One region of the Petroclostridium xylanilyticum genome, then DNA from elsewhere that is predicted to be linked to it. Evidence: riboswitches for the same ligand, from Rfam matches in the RefSeq annotation. Region 1 holds a riboswitch; each other region holds the start of a gene.
What was found. Region 1 has a riboswitch for S-adenosylmethionine ahead of CIB29_RS13255 (methionine ABC transporter ATP-binding protein). Riboswitches for the same ligand answer to the same signal wherever they lie in the genome.
Positions count from the first base shown of each region.

Region 2: another riboswitch for S-adenosylmethionine. It lies ahead of CIB29_RS06370 (homocysteine synthase); the one in region 1 lies ahead of CIB29_RS13255 (methionine ABC transporter ATP-binding protein).
Region 3: another riboswitch for S-adenosylmethionine. It lies ahead of metK (methionine adenosyltransferase); the one in region 1 lies ahead of CIB29_RS13255 (methionine ABC transporter ATP-binding protein).

Region 1 is NZ_NPML01000019.1:209,044-213,694, forward strand. Features, by position in the region: gene CIB29_RS13245 (MetQ/NlpA family ABC transporter substrate-binding protein) at 74-913, opposite strand; gene CIB29_RS13250 (methionine ABC transporter permease) at 930-1,604, opposite strand; gene CIB29_RS13255 (methionine ABC transporter ATP-binding protein) at 1,594-2,616, opposite strand; SAM riboswitch class I at 2,700-2,804, opposite strand; gene CIB29_RS13265 (alpha-mannosidase) at 3,577-4,651, opposite strand, start outside.
Region 2 is NZ_NPML01000011.1:133,122-137,772, reverse strand. Features, by position in the region: gene CIB29_RS06380 (sensor histidine kinase) at 1-424, shown strand, start outside; gene CIB29_RS06375 (GerMN domain-containing protein) at 511-1,464, shown strand; SAM riboswitch class I at 1,523-1,624, shown strand; gene CIB29_RS06370 (homocysteine synthase) at 1,702-2,988, shown strand; gene metX (homoserine O-acetyltransferase MetX) at 3,015-4,130, shown strand; gene CIB29_RS06360 (lytic transglycosylase domain-containing protein) at 4,356-4,651, opposite strand, start outside.
Region 3 is NZ_NPML01000013.1:295,451-300,101, reverse strand. Features, by position in the region: gene pnpS (two-component system histidine kinase PnpS) at 1-969, shown strand, start outside; gene phoU (phosphate signaling complex protein PhoU) at 1,004-1,663, shown strand; gene CIB29_RS09185 (COG2426 family protein) at 1,932-2,402, shown strand; SAM riboswitch class I at 2,464-2,565, shown strand; gene metK (methionine adenosyltransferase) at 2,641-3,831, shown strand; gene CIB29_RS09175 (glycosyltransferase) at 4,036-4,389, shown strand.

The DNA of each region.
Region 1 (4,651 bases):
TATAGCATTATCAAAACCTCAATAAAAATAACCATATGGTAATTTTGAATGTGCCATATGGTTATTATTTTGTTTAAAAAGCGGGAACGATGGCTCCACTATACTTTTCATTTATAAACTTCTTCACATCGTCTGAATTTAATATTTTTACAAGTTCCATAATTTTAGGGTCTTTTTCATTATCCGGTCGCACCGCTAATATATTGGCATACGGGGAGTCCTTATCTTCGATAAATAATGCATCCTTTGTAGGATTCAACTTTGCTTCAAGGGCGTAATTCGTGTTAATAACTGCAATATCAACATCTTGTAAAACTCTAGGAAGTTGTGCTGCTTCTAATTCTTTAAATTTCAGATTTTTAGGATTTTCTATAATATCCTTTGGGGTCTGCGTAAGATTTTTTTCATCTTTTAGTTTAATTAACCCCTGTTTTTGAAGAAGTAGTAATGCTCTTCCTTCATTTGTTGCATCATTAGGTATTGCAATAGAAGCATCATTTTTCAATTCACCTATTGACTTTATTTTATTTGAATATACACCCATAGGCTCTACATGCACCTTTGCAGCAGCCACTAATTTAATATTCTTTTCTTTAGCGAAGTCATCCATGTATGGTATATGTTGAAAAAAATTTGCATCCAGTTGTTTATCGTTTAATGCTATATTAGGTGTAGTATAATCAGTAAACTCTTTTATTTCTAATTCAATACCTTTTTCTTTAAGAATTGGTTTTACAAAATTTAATATTTCCGCGTGGGGAACAGGTGTCGCGCCAACCACCAACTTCGTAGTTTTTTCTTCAGCTTTGTTTGCATTAGTACTGTCAACATTTGAATCTGTAGCTGAGCAACCTGCTAACACTATAATTGAAAATATTATTAATATTGATAAAAACTTATTTATTTTTTTCATGACGTATCTACTCCTTTTATCTTTTATTAACTTTCTTCGCAAAAAAGTTTCCTATAAATTGTATAACTTCTACCAAAATAACCAGGATAATGATAGTTGCTATAAGAACATCTGTTTGAAACCTTTGATAGCCATATCTTATTGCAAGGTCTCCCAATCCACCTCCACCAATAGCACCTGCCATCGCAGAATATCCTAGTATATTTATGATTGTCAGTGTTATTCCAAGTATCAATGATGTCATAGCTTCAGGAATCATAACTTTAAATATTATTTCAGGTATAGTTGCACCAACAGATAAAGATGCTTCAATTACTCCCCAACTCACCTCCTTTAAAGAAGACTCAATTACCCTGGCAACAAAGGGCGCAGCGGCAATTGATAAAGGTATGATAGCTGCTGTAGAACCTATAGACGTCCCAACAATCAACCTAGATAGGGGAAATATGGCAATAATCAATATAATAAAAGGTATTGAACGCATTATATTAATTATCGAACCCAATATTTTGTTTAATTGAGGTTTTTCCCAGATATGCCCTTTATCTGTTATTACTAGAATAATACCAAGAAAAAGCCCCAGTATTACTGAAAATAAAGTTGAAAAGAAAACCATATACAGTGTTTCTAACAAAGAAGGTAGCAATAGCTGCCATAAATTTTTTATATAATTTAGTACTTCAAGGGGCATTATTTTTTAACACCTCAATTCTTAGCTTATTTTCTGTGAGATAGTTTATTGCGGATGAAATACTTTCCTTATCTCCAACAAGCTTTATAAGTAAATTTCCAACCACTGCATTTTGTATCCTATCGACAGTACCAGCGATGATATTAGCATCAATATTAAATTTCTTAATCATATAAGAAATGATAGGTTTTGTTGCACTATCTCCTACAAATGAAACTCTTAAAATTTCTTCCTCCTGATTGCGGTCATCAAGCAAAATACCTTCAGGAAGTTCTGCAAACATATCTTTTAAAAATCTTCTTGCCACTAGTGTCTTTGGATTTGAAAAGATATCAATTACATTGCCTTCCTCAACTATCCTTCCGTTCTCCATAACAGCTACCCTATCACATATTTTTTTTATGACTGACATTTCATGAGTTATAACTACTATTGTAATACCAAATTCTTTATTGATATTTTTAAGAAGATTTAGTATTGATTCTGTAGTTGTAGGGTCCAGTGCCGACGTTGCCTCATCTGAAAGGATTATATCCGGTTTATTGGCCAGTGCTCTTGCTATTCCCACCCTTTGCTTTTGTCCACCTGACAATTGTGAAGGATATGCATATTTTTTATCTTTAAGTTCTACAAGTTCTAAGAGTTCATCTACCCTTTTTTCTATTTCTCTTTTTGGTACTTTGGATATTTTTAAAGGGAATGCAATATTATCATATACTGTTGAATTCATTAAAAGATTAAACTGCTGAAAAATCATTCCTATCTTTTTTCTAACCTCTCGTAAAAATGCCGAACTAAGTTTTGTTAAATCAACGTCATCTATCAATATTTCACCAGAAGTTGGCCTCTCAAGTAGATTAATACATCGAATCAAGGACGATTTTCCGGCTCCACTTAGCCCGATAATGCCAAATATATCTCCATCATTAATAGTGAGATTGATATCTTGTAACGCATGAGTCATTGTACCATGGGTATTATAAATCTTACTTAATTTCCTGATCTCTATCAAATAGCTCCCCCCTTCAACTTTATAATGCATAAAAAGTATATTAAAAAAACCTCTTCAAGATAAAAGAAGAGGTTTTGTTTTCTCTCTTATCTCTCAACATGTTAAACATGCTGCAGAAATTGGCACCATACATTACCGCTGGTTGCCGGGCTTCCTTGGGTCAGTCCCTCCACCTCTCTTGATAAGAATTCCGAGTATTAATATATGTTTTATTTACTTTTCATAGAATAGCATAAATTTTATTCCGTGTCAACTATTTTTTTATAAAATACAGAGATTTCGCACCAAAATTCCAGTGGAAATTTTATTTTTACTTAAATTGTTATTTTTTATATTTACTTTAAAATTTGGCAACAATACAGACCGATAGGTTGTAAAAATAGTTACACCTCCCCCTACCCCAAAAATTCGCAAAATCAATTTCCAGTTTTTTGTTTTGGATTAAGTCTTCATAAACAATGGATTTATCCAATCATCTTCTATTATAAATCTTTCATCTTTTATATCTTCAATAATATCTATCTGTAGCATACGTTTCTTTCTAAAGCCTCTAATACACCGGAAAAAATATAATTGCATTAAATTAAACGCCATTATTATAAACATTAATACAGTTTCTACGCCCGTAGAGTAATTGTTTCAAATAACTTTTGCTCATTCTATCAGCATCCTTTTTATGTGAAGTTTTTAGCAAAAACATTATAAAAGGGATGCTTTTATTTTGCAAATTTTTTCTCTATAATTTCCAGTAAAAATCGGAAATTATCATATTCCCATTGACTATTCGTGAATCCTTATAAATCAACGGGCTATCGCCCTAAAAACTTTTTAAGTGCGAAATCTCTGTATAAAATATCATATGTGCTATTCCTGAAAGATTTTCTATTATTTCTATAGATGACATAGTACCTTTAAATGAATCAGGAGCTAATAGCATTTTCAAAAAACATCTTCTCACTTTTAAGAAGTTTTTAGATTTTGTTTGCTAACATCTACTATATATTCGTAGACTCTTTTACTTACTCTTGCATCATTTAATTTATATCCAATTTCTCTTATCTGCTGATCTGCCTTGGCCATAAACATTTCATATGAAGCTTGGTGCGTGCAATACGTTTCCATATATTTTTTACGCAGTAAAACTGCTGATAACCTGGCTTCAAGGGCAGTTCTCCTGTAGGTTTCAACATCCAGTTCCATTTTGCTTAGTTCAAACTGTACCTCAACTAAGCCCTTGTCATCCATCAATTTTAATTCTTTTATTTCGTCTTTATATCTTTCTAACAATTGCTGTTTTTCTGCTAATTCACTTTCCGTCTCTGCCGCTCTTTTTTCTTCCTTTTCAATCTCTTCTTCTGTAATAAATTCTACAGCCTGGTACTCACTAAAATCATATTCCTGGTCAATATCACCGTCTACCCTTTGTACACTTTCATTTTTTGCTTCTAAAGCGCTGTATTGCCGCTCAGGCTCTATTTTTACAGATATGATTTTCTTGGGCCCGGCGATGACTTTAATGGTATTCCCATCTACAGCTTCAATCTTTTCTTTTACTTCTTCATTTAGGTTTACATAGTATGCATTTTTGATTTTAAGTGCCAGCGAAATACCTGCTTCTGCCTGTTGCTCTGTCGTATTATAAAATCTTATAATGAAACCGCTGCCATCTTCCGCTCTTTTAACTGCTGTAACCTTTAAATTTCCAGATTCATCCTTTAATTGCATAAATCCCTGTTCATCCGGCAGTACCCCCTGGTGTTGGTCCGTCCTTACTACCCGGAATTCCGTATTGAAATAGTCGGCATATTTGGGTACCTTAGCCTCTTTCCAATCCCCTTTATGCAAATAAAGGGCATAGCGAAATTCCATCGTCCGCAAGCACTGTGCATCCGGGGTACATATTGCCGGCCCGGCATCTCCTATCCTGGTCAGTAGGTCATGCCTTGCCACCCAGTTGACTCCTCTGAATAAAGTAAGAGCGATTGTATTTTTCTCTTTTAGGATTTCATACTCAGGCAATCCCTGATTTAAAACA
Region 2 (4,651 bases), on a different contig from region 1:
AGTAAAAAGCTTATCTCCTTTGGCCGGGAAAAAGGGTATAGAATTAAGATTAAAAGCTAATGAAGATATTTTTGTACTGGTTGATGAAGATAAAATATGGGAGGCAATTTTTAATATTGTTGACAACAGTATTAAGTATACTCCGGAAGGAGGAAATGTAACAATAGACATTGATAAGTCTGAATACAGCGTTACTATCATTGTAGAAGATAATGGGATTGGCATTTCCGGTACTGAAATAAACAAAATCTTTGACAGGTTTTATAGAGTTGATAAGGCAAGAGCGAGGGAAACCGGCGGTACAGGGCTGGGGCTTTCAATCGCATTGGACGCTGTAAAGCTTCATGGAGGAGATATACAGGTAGAAAGCGAAGAAGGAAAGGGAAGTAGGTTTAAGATTACTATTCCTTATCGTGAAACTTAATATTTTCGTAACAATTAGTAATGTTTTTGTAAACTTTATCATATATACTTATTCAAGCTATAGTATGATTTTTTGGAGGTTTTTGTATGAAAAAAATATTTCTGGTCTCAGTATTACTTTTAATTATTGCTTTTATGTGGGGTTGCAGTATGGGTAGAGGTGATATAAAAAAATCAGCGGACATGCTTCAGGCAAAACCACAAAATAAACAAAAAATAAACTTGTATTTTACCGATAAGGAAAATAGTAAAATATTATCCGAGACCAGAGAAGTTGTTGTGGAAGATACAAAGAAATTGCCTAAAATCGCCATACAGGAATTACTAAAAGGGCCTGTAAGTTTAGAAATGAAAAAAGCCATTCCGGAAGGGACTAAGTTACTGGATATTAAGCAAGAGGGTACTTTAGTCACAGTTAATTTTTCGAAGGAATATTATAAATCGGGTGATATTGGCGAGATCGTTGCACGCTTTTCACTGGTGAATACATTATCTGATTTACCTAATATACAGAAGGTATTGATTTTAGTAGAAGGAAAAGAACTTATTGGTCCCAGCGGCAAACCTTTTGGACCTTTAGGTAAAGATGACGTAGTGTTTGAAGCCGCTCCTTCAGAAAAAGACAAAACTACATTGACGTTATACTTTGCCGGAAATGGCTGGGAGAATCTCGTACCTGAGAAGAGAGTAGTAGTGGTTAAAGATAACGAGCCTGTGGAGAAATATGTAATAGAAGAGCTTATTAAGGGGCCTAAGGATAAAAATCTTTTTGCTACGGTACCCGCACAAACGAAACTGCTTTCCATAGAAACAAAAGAGGGTATATGTTTTGTAAATTTGTCCAATGAGTTTAGGACAGAACACCCCGGGGGATCCGCAGGTGAAATTATGACGATTTATTCTATTGTTAATTCACTTACCGAGCTTGAACATATTAATAAAGTACAATTTTTAATAGAAGGACAAAAGATTGAAACCTTTAAAGGGCATATGGCATTAAAAGAGCCTGTTGAAAGAGATCCTGAAATTATCAAAAAGTAATTTTTATTGACAAATGTTAAAGTCAATGTTAAAATCATATTAATTTAATAAAGGTTAAATCTTATCAAGAGTGGCGGAGGGACTGGCCCAGTGAAGCCCGGCAACCGGCGTAAATCGCAGTGGTGCTAAATCCAGCAGGTTTTTACCTGAGAGATAAGAGGAATTAATAGAGAAAAATAATAAGCCTCCTGTCTCACAGGAGGTTTTAATTTTTGTTTTTTAAGGAGGCAGTAATATATGAGAAAAAGAAATCTAGGTTTTGATACGTTGCAAGTACATGCAGGGCAGGTGCCCGATTCTGCTACCGGCTCGAGGGCCGTACCCATCTATCAGACGACTGCATATATGTTTAGAGATTCTGAGCATGCTGCAAATCTTTTTGCATTAAAAGAAAACGGACACATATACACCAGATTTTCCAATCCAACGCAGGAAGTATTTGAAGCAAGAGTTGCAGCTTTAGAAGGTGGTGTTGGCGCCCTGGCAGTAGCTTCCGGCCATGCTGCTGTTGTATTGGCTATCCTTAATATAGCAGGAGCAGGAGATGAAATAGTTTCCGCAAGCACATTATATGGTGGTACCTTCAACTTATTTACGCACTCTTTTCCGAAACTGGGGATCAATGTGAAACTTGTGAATCCTGATGACCCGGAGAACTTTCGTAATGCTACTACAGAAAAAACCAAGGCCTATTTTGTTGAAACGATAGGAAACCCGACCATTAATGTTGCCGACCTGGAAGCAATAGCTAATATTGCTCATGAGAATGGAGTACCACTCATCGTTGACAGTACTTTTACAACTCCATATTTGTGCAGACCGTTTGACTTTGGTGCTGATATAGTGATACATTCTGCTACCAAATTCATAGGCGGGCACGGTACTTCTATGGGAGGAATTATTGTAGACAGCGGGAAGTTTAACTGGGATAACGGAAAGTTCCCTGGATTATCTGAACCCGACCCCAGCTATCACGGTGTCAATTACGTAAAAGATATTGGTGCGGCTGCTTTTATTATCAAGGCCCGCGTTCAACTATTAAGAGATTATGGGCCGGCGGTTTCTCCGTTTAACTCTTTTCTATTCCTTCAAGGTTTGGAGACGCTTTCACTTAGAATGCAAAAGCACTGTTCCAATGCACTGGCGATAGCACGGTATTTGGAGAACCATCCAAAAGTAGGCTGGGTCAATTATCCCGGTTTGGAAACCAACAAATACTACCATCTGGCACAAAAGTATCTGCCGAAGGGACAGGGAGCAATATTTACTTTTGGTCTTGAAGGCGGGGTCGAGGCAGGAAAAAAATTTATCGATAGCCTGGAAATTTTTTCACATCTTGCCAATGTCGGAGATGCAAAATCCCTGGTGATTCATCCTGCAAGTACCACGCATTCCCAGCTTTCAGAAGAAGGGTTAAAAGCTGCAGGGGTCAGTCCGGATATGGTAAGGTTATCTATTGGAATAGAAGATGCAGAGGATTTAATATTCGATTTGGAACAGGCAATTGACAAAGCGACTAAATAATTTCAGGCATGAGGGGGAAACTAGTAGTGAGTAATACTGCAAGCAGCTATAAACAGTTTTATACCTTTGCAGAAAATGAAGATTTTATTTTAGAATGTGGTAAAAAGTTTGGCCCTATTACTGTTGCCTATGAGATATTTGGTGAGATGAATCAGGATAAAACGAATGTTGTATTAATAACTCATGCATTAACAGGGGATTCCCATGTTACACGGCATGACCCTTACGATCCTAAAGAGGGGTGGTGGGAAAAATTTGTTGGAAAAGGTTTGATGTTTGATACCTCCAAATATTGCTTTATTTGTTCCAATGTGTTAGGGGGATGCCAGGGTACTACCGGTCCGTCTTCTGTAAATCCTAAAACAGGAAAAAGGTATGGGATGGATTTCCCTATTATTACTATAAAAGATATGGTGAATGTTCAAAAAAGGTTACTGGACTACCTGGGAGTCAGTCATCTGGTATCAGTAGTGGGCGGTTCTGTGGGGGGAATGCAGGCACTGGAATGGGCAGTACAGTACCCTGAAATGGTAGGCAGTATTATTGTTATGGCAGCACCAAAGAGCCTGAACCCACAAGCTATTGCATTTAATGAGGTACAGAGAAAAGCAATCACCCTTGACCCTTACTGGAATAATGGAGATTACTATGACAACAAGAATCAGCCCGAATCAGGGCTTTCCCTGGCCAGAATGGTTGGTATGATTACATACCAGAGTGACGAATCTATGTTAAAAAAGTTTGGAAGAAGAGCCAGAGAAGGAAATAATCTCTTCGAAAGCTTTAATAACGAATTTGAAGTAGAGAGCTATCTCCACTACCAGGGAAAAAAACTGGTACAAAGATTTGATGCCAACAGCTACCTTTATCTTACCAGGGCAATGGATTTATTTGAATTGGGGAGAGACTTTGGCGGCATAGACAATGCTTTAAAGGCCTTTAAGGGAAAAGCATTGGTAATAGGAATAAGTTCTGATATTCTTTTCCCTGTATGTCAACAGAAGGAGCTTGTGCAGGATATGAAGAGGAATAATATTGATGTGGAGTATAAAGAAATAAAGTCACCCTTTGGTCATGATGGATTTTTAATTGAATCAGGGAAAATGGAGCCCATTATTAGAAATTTCTTTGCTAAATTATGACATATTTGAGGTATGAAATTTAAAATATCAAAACGAAATCTAACAATAGAATTAGTGGACAGTGGAAAGTGAGCAGTATAAACATTTTCAGTGGATTATACTCTCCACTCCTCTAGAATTAAACTTGAATCAAGCAACGAAGAAGGAATACACCTATATAACAAAGAACGTGCATATAAATATAAATAGGGCAAGCCCACAGGTTTGCCCTCATATAAAAGCATATTAGCGTTTTTGCCCTGTATTATATTGATCTATGTATTTAAGCACATTTCTTACATAATTTTGAGTCTCGGTATAAGGTGGAATGCCACCATATTTGATTACACTATTAGGTCCTGCATTGTAAGCAGCTAATGCTAATTTTATGTCACCATTAAATTGATCTAGTTTCTCTCTTAGGTATTTAGTTCCACCATGAATATTTTCGGATACATTCCAAGGATTTTTTATACCGAGTACTTTAGCGGTACCGGGCATTAATTGCATTAATCCTTGAGCCCCCTTTGGCGAGAGAGCGT
Region 3 (4,651 bases), on a different contig from region 1:
CGCATCATTTTAATAAACAATACTGCTATAAAGATGTTTAATATTAAAAATAAAAAGATTATAGGAGAAAATATCCTTCTGGTAGTCCGCAACCATGCTTTCAATCAATTTCTAAAGGAATACAGTGATGTTTTAACGCCTGAGAAACAGCAGGTTCTTGATATTCAATATGATGATAAATATTATAAGATTTACCGTTCACCCATAGAAACCAAAGCAGAAAAAAATAGTGTTATAGGGACGCTCTTTATCATACAGGATGTAACTAACATCCGAAAATTGGAACAGATCCGAAGTGAATTTGTATCTAACGTTACTCATGAATTAAAAACTCCTCTCACTTCTATTAAAGGATTTATTGATACTTTAAAGAGTGGAGCCATACATGATGAGGAAGTTGCAGAGCGCTTTCTTGATATTATTGACATAGAAGCAGAAAGACTTACCGTGCTTATTGAGGATATTCTTGAACTTTCAGAGATAGAAACAATGAAACAGGATGTACGCATAGATGATTACAATTTAGAGGATATTATAAAAGAAGTCATTGATATTGTTTCGCAGAATGCAGAGAAGAAAAATGTACAGGTATATTATGATATGGAACCCTCCATCTCACAGGTACATGTCAATAGGGACCGGTTAAAACAAATGTTGATTAACCTTGTGGATAATGGAATCAAATACAACAACCCCGGTGGCGAAGTGCAGATTGTATGTAAAAGATTCAACAAAAATATAGAGTTTCATGTTTGTGATAACGGTATAGGAATTGCGAACGAACATATTCCACGACTGTTTGAAAGATTTTACAGGGTAGACAAAGGGCGTTCCAGAAACCAAGGGGGGACGGGATTAGGTCTTTCGATTGTGAAACATATTGTAAACTTATATAATGGAGATATTCAGGTGAAAAGTGAAGTTGGAAAAGGAACAGAGTTCATAATTAGATTGCCTATTGCGATATAGTTATTTAACAAATTTAGCATAAGGGGGGAAAGGCATGAGTACAAGGCATGGATTTGATGAAAGTTTGCGGGATTTGCACTATGATGTTGTACGTATGGCAAGTTTGGTAGAGAAGTCTATTGAAGAAGCTATTCTTGCTTTAAAACAAAAAGATAAAGAACTGGCACAAAAGGTAATACAACAGGATGACGAAATAGATGAGATGGAAAGAGCCATAGAAAAAAAGTGCATCAGGTTGATAGCTACCCAGCAGCCCCTGGCAAAGGATTTAAGACTGATTACATCCATATTGAAAATGATCACTGACCTGGAGAGAATTGCTGACCATTCTGCAGATATTAGCGAACTTATACTAAAGATTGCAGATGAAGAATATATAAAACCGTTGGTAAATATTCCTAAAATGGCATCCGTAGCCCGTGATATGGTTAGGAGCGCTATAGATGCATACATCAATAATGATATAAAAATGGCAGAGGATGTTTGTTCCAAGGATAGTACCGTAGATAATTATTTTGAGTCCATTATTAACGATTTGCAGGAACTTATGAGAAAAAACCCTCAGAATATCAATCAGGCTACCACCTTTATATTTATAGTCAAATATATAGAAAAAATCGCTGACCATGCAACAAACCTGGGGGAATGGGTAATTTATATTATTACCGGAAGGCATGAGAGTTTAAATACGTGAGTTTAAATAAACATTTGCTTTTTATTTGCGTATATATTAAAATAGTGAGGGAAAATAGGCGGAAATCATTACACAGTTTAATATATAAATAACACTAAGTATGTTACATTATTGTTATTTTGTTCACGGTTCACAGTTCTCAGTTCACAGAAATTAGCCAAGAAAATACCGTGAACCGTGAACTGTGAACTAAAATAGACAATGTAAAGTACTTAGTAATACTTATATAGTAAAAATATTTTTATCATTTTATAAAGAGGTACAGTACATGGAGTTTATTTCTGAAATCTTTGGACAATTACGTAATGAGTTAACAGTTCTCGCAATAGCTGCAGTGCCTGTATTGGAATTGCGAGGAGCCATTCCGGTAGGTATGGCGATGAATATGGACTGGAAAGTAGTATATATATTAAGTGTGTTGGGAAATCTAATACCAATACCATTTATTATTATATATATGCGGCCGCTGTTCTCATTTTTAAGGAAAACCAAATACTTTCAAGGAATAATACAACGGATTGAGCAGAGAACCATGAAGAAAGCTGAAACGGTAATGAAGTATAGTGCTTTTGGATTGTTTATATTTGTTGCAATTCCTTTTCCGGGTACCGGGGCATGGACGGGGGCTATGATAGCAGCGATGCTGGATATGAGAATGAAATATGCGATACCGGCTATATCCTTAGGGGTAATTGCTGCCGGTATTTTGGTAATGAGTATAAGCTATCATATATTTTAATGGTTGACTATTTTGTCGATATATGCTATATTATACTCGAATTAAATTAATAATAATTGTTTCCTTATCAAGAGAGGTGGAGGGACAGGGCCCTGTGAAACCCGGCAACCTGCGTCAGCGAAGGTGCCAATTCCTTCAGAATAAATGTTCTGAGAGATGAGGAGAAAGTGTGGTTAATTACCCCCTCTTACTGTCAGCAAGAGGGGTTTAATATTTTTATAAAAGGAGAGAACGTTATATGTCGAGAAAGTTATTTACATCAGAATCTGTTACTGAGGGACATCCAGATAAAATCTGCGATCAAATTTCTGATGCTGTTTTGGACGCAATATTTGAAAAGGACCCAATGGCAAGAGTAGCCTGCGAAACATCTGTTACTACCGGGCTGGTATTGGTAGCAGGAGAAATTACCACCAGCTGTTATGTAGATATCCCCAAAATCGTAAGAGAAACAATTCGTGGAATAGGTTATGATAGAGCAAAATATGGCTTTGACTGTGATACGTGTGCTGTTTTGACTGCAATAGACGAGCAATCCCCTGACATTGCTATGGGGGTTGATAGAGCGTTGGAAGCTAAAAAAGGTGAAATGAGTGAAGAAGAGATAGCTGCGATAGGTGCAGGAGATCAGGGAATGATGTTTGGCTTCGCTTGTGATGAAACCCCTGAATTAATGCCTATGCCTATTGCACTTGCACATAGAATGGCAAGAAAACTGGCTGAAGTAAGAAAGAATGGTACTCTTGAATATCTCCGTCCGGATGGAAAGACTCAGGTAACTGTTGAATATGAAGATGACAGACCTGTTAGAATAGATACAATTGTCGTATCCACCCAACACAGTCCTGAAGTGGATCATGATACAATTGAAAAGGATATCATGGAGCATGTAGTTAAGCCTTCTGTTCCTGCAGAGTTATTGGATGCGCAGACCAAATATTTTATCAACCCAACCGGAAGGTTTGTTGTAGGAGGACCACAGGGAGATGCAGGCTTAACAGGAAGAAAGATTATCGTAGATACTTATGGTGGATATGCTCGTCACGGAGGCGGCGCTTTCTCAGGAAAAGATCCTACAAAAGTTGACAGATCTGCTGCCTATGCTGCAAGATATGTTGCAAAGAACGTTGTAGCTGCCGGATTGGCAAGAAAATGTGAAGTACAGCTTGCATATGCTATCGGTGTAGCAAAGCCTGTTTCAGTATTGGTAGAAACCTTCGGAACTGCAAAGATTCCGGAAGAAAAGATCCAAGAGCTCATTGTTAAGCATTTTGACCTGAGACCTGCCGGCATTATCAAGACTCTTGACCTGAGAAGACCAATATACAAACAAACCGCTGCTTACGGACACTTCGGAAGAACAGACGTAGATCTTCCATGGGAGAGAACAGATAAGGCGGAAATACTTAAGAAGGAAGCAAGCCTTTAATAGAATTGAGATATGTAAAATACTTGGTGCGTTCCATGTAATTTCAGAAACATAACTAAGCCTATCATTGGAATTTTTTTGATAACTCCAATGATAGGTTTTTGTTTATTTTTTTACAAACGCCCATACTGCAAATAAAGTACAAAAAACAAGGTTTCACCAAAACAACAGCATCCGCATATAGTAGTAGTGGGGTGATGCAACATGCTGGACATTCTTATTCAATCCCTGGTTTGTTTCTTTGCTGTGTACGGTGCAATCCAGATGGGATTTAATATCTATAATACTTTAACTGGCATACAGTATAAAAAAGATGATATATACATAATTGTTACCGTTAAAAATCAGCAAGACACAATAGAGGGGATCATCCGGTCGATTGTATGGCGGAGCTTGAATAATCATCACGGGGGGACCGTACCCAATATTTTAGTAGTCGACATGGGTTCAACCGACGATACGTTGAAAATACTGAATAAACTCTGTGGAGAATATGATTTCATTCAGGTTACTGATAGTGAAGGGTATATGAAAATACTACAGAAAATAATACATTAATAAAGTAAACGGCACAAATAATGATGAAAATATGCTTGATTGCTCAGGGCTTCGACATGGGGACGGTTCCTCAGTCGCATGAAAAGCGCATTCGACAGACGAACCGTCCCCAAGTCGCATCCCTTCTTCCTGCTAAAACGGACTTTTTTTGTGGTTTCGGTTTTACTCCTCACTCCCCACTATTTTCATATTTATATAAAAACTCCTTCACTCCAGCCTTCAAATGATGTATACTTAAAACAAATAAGCCTGTTTTATAGGG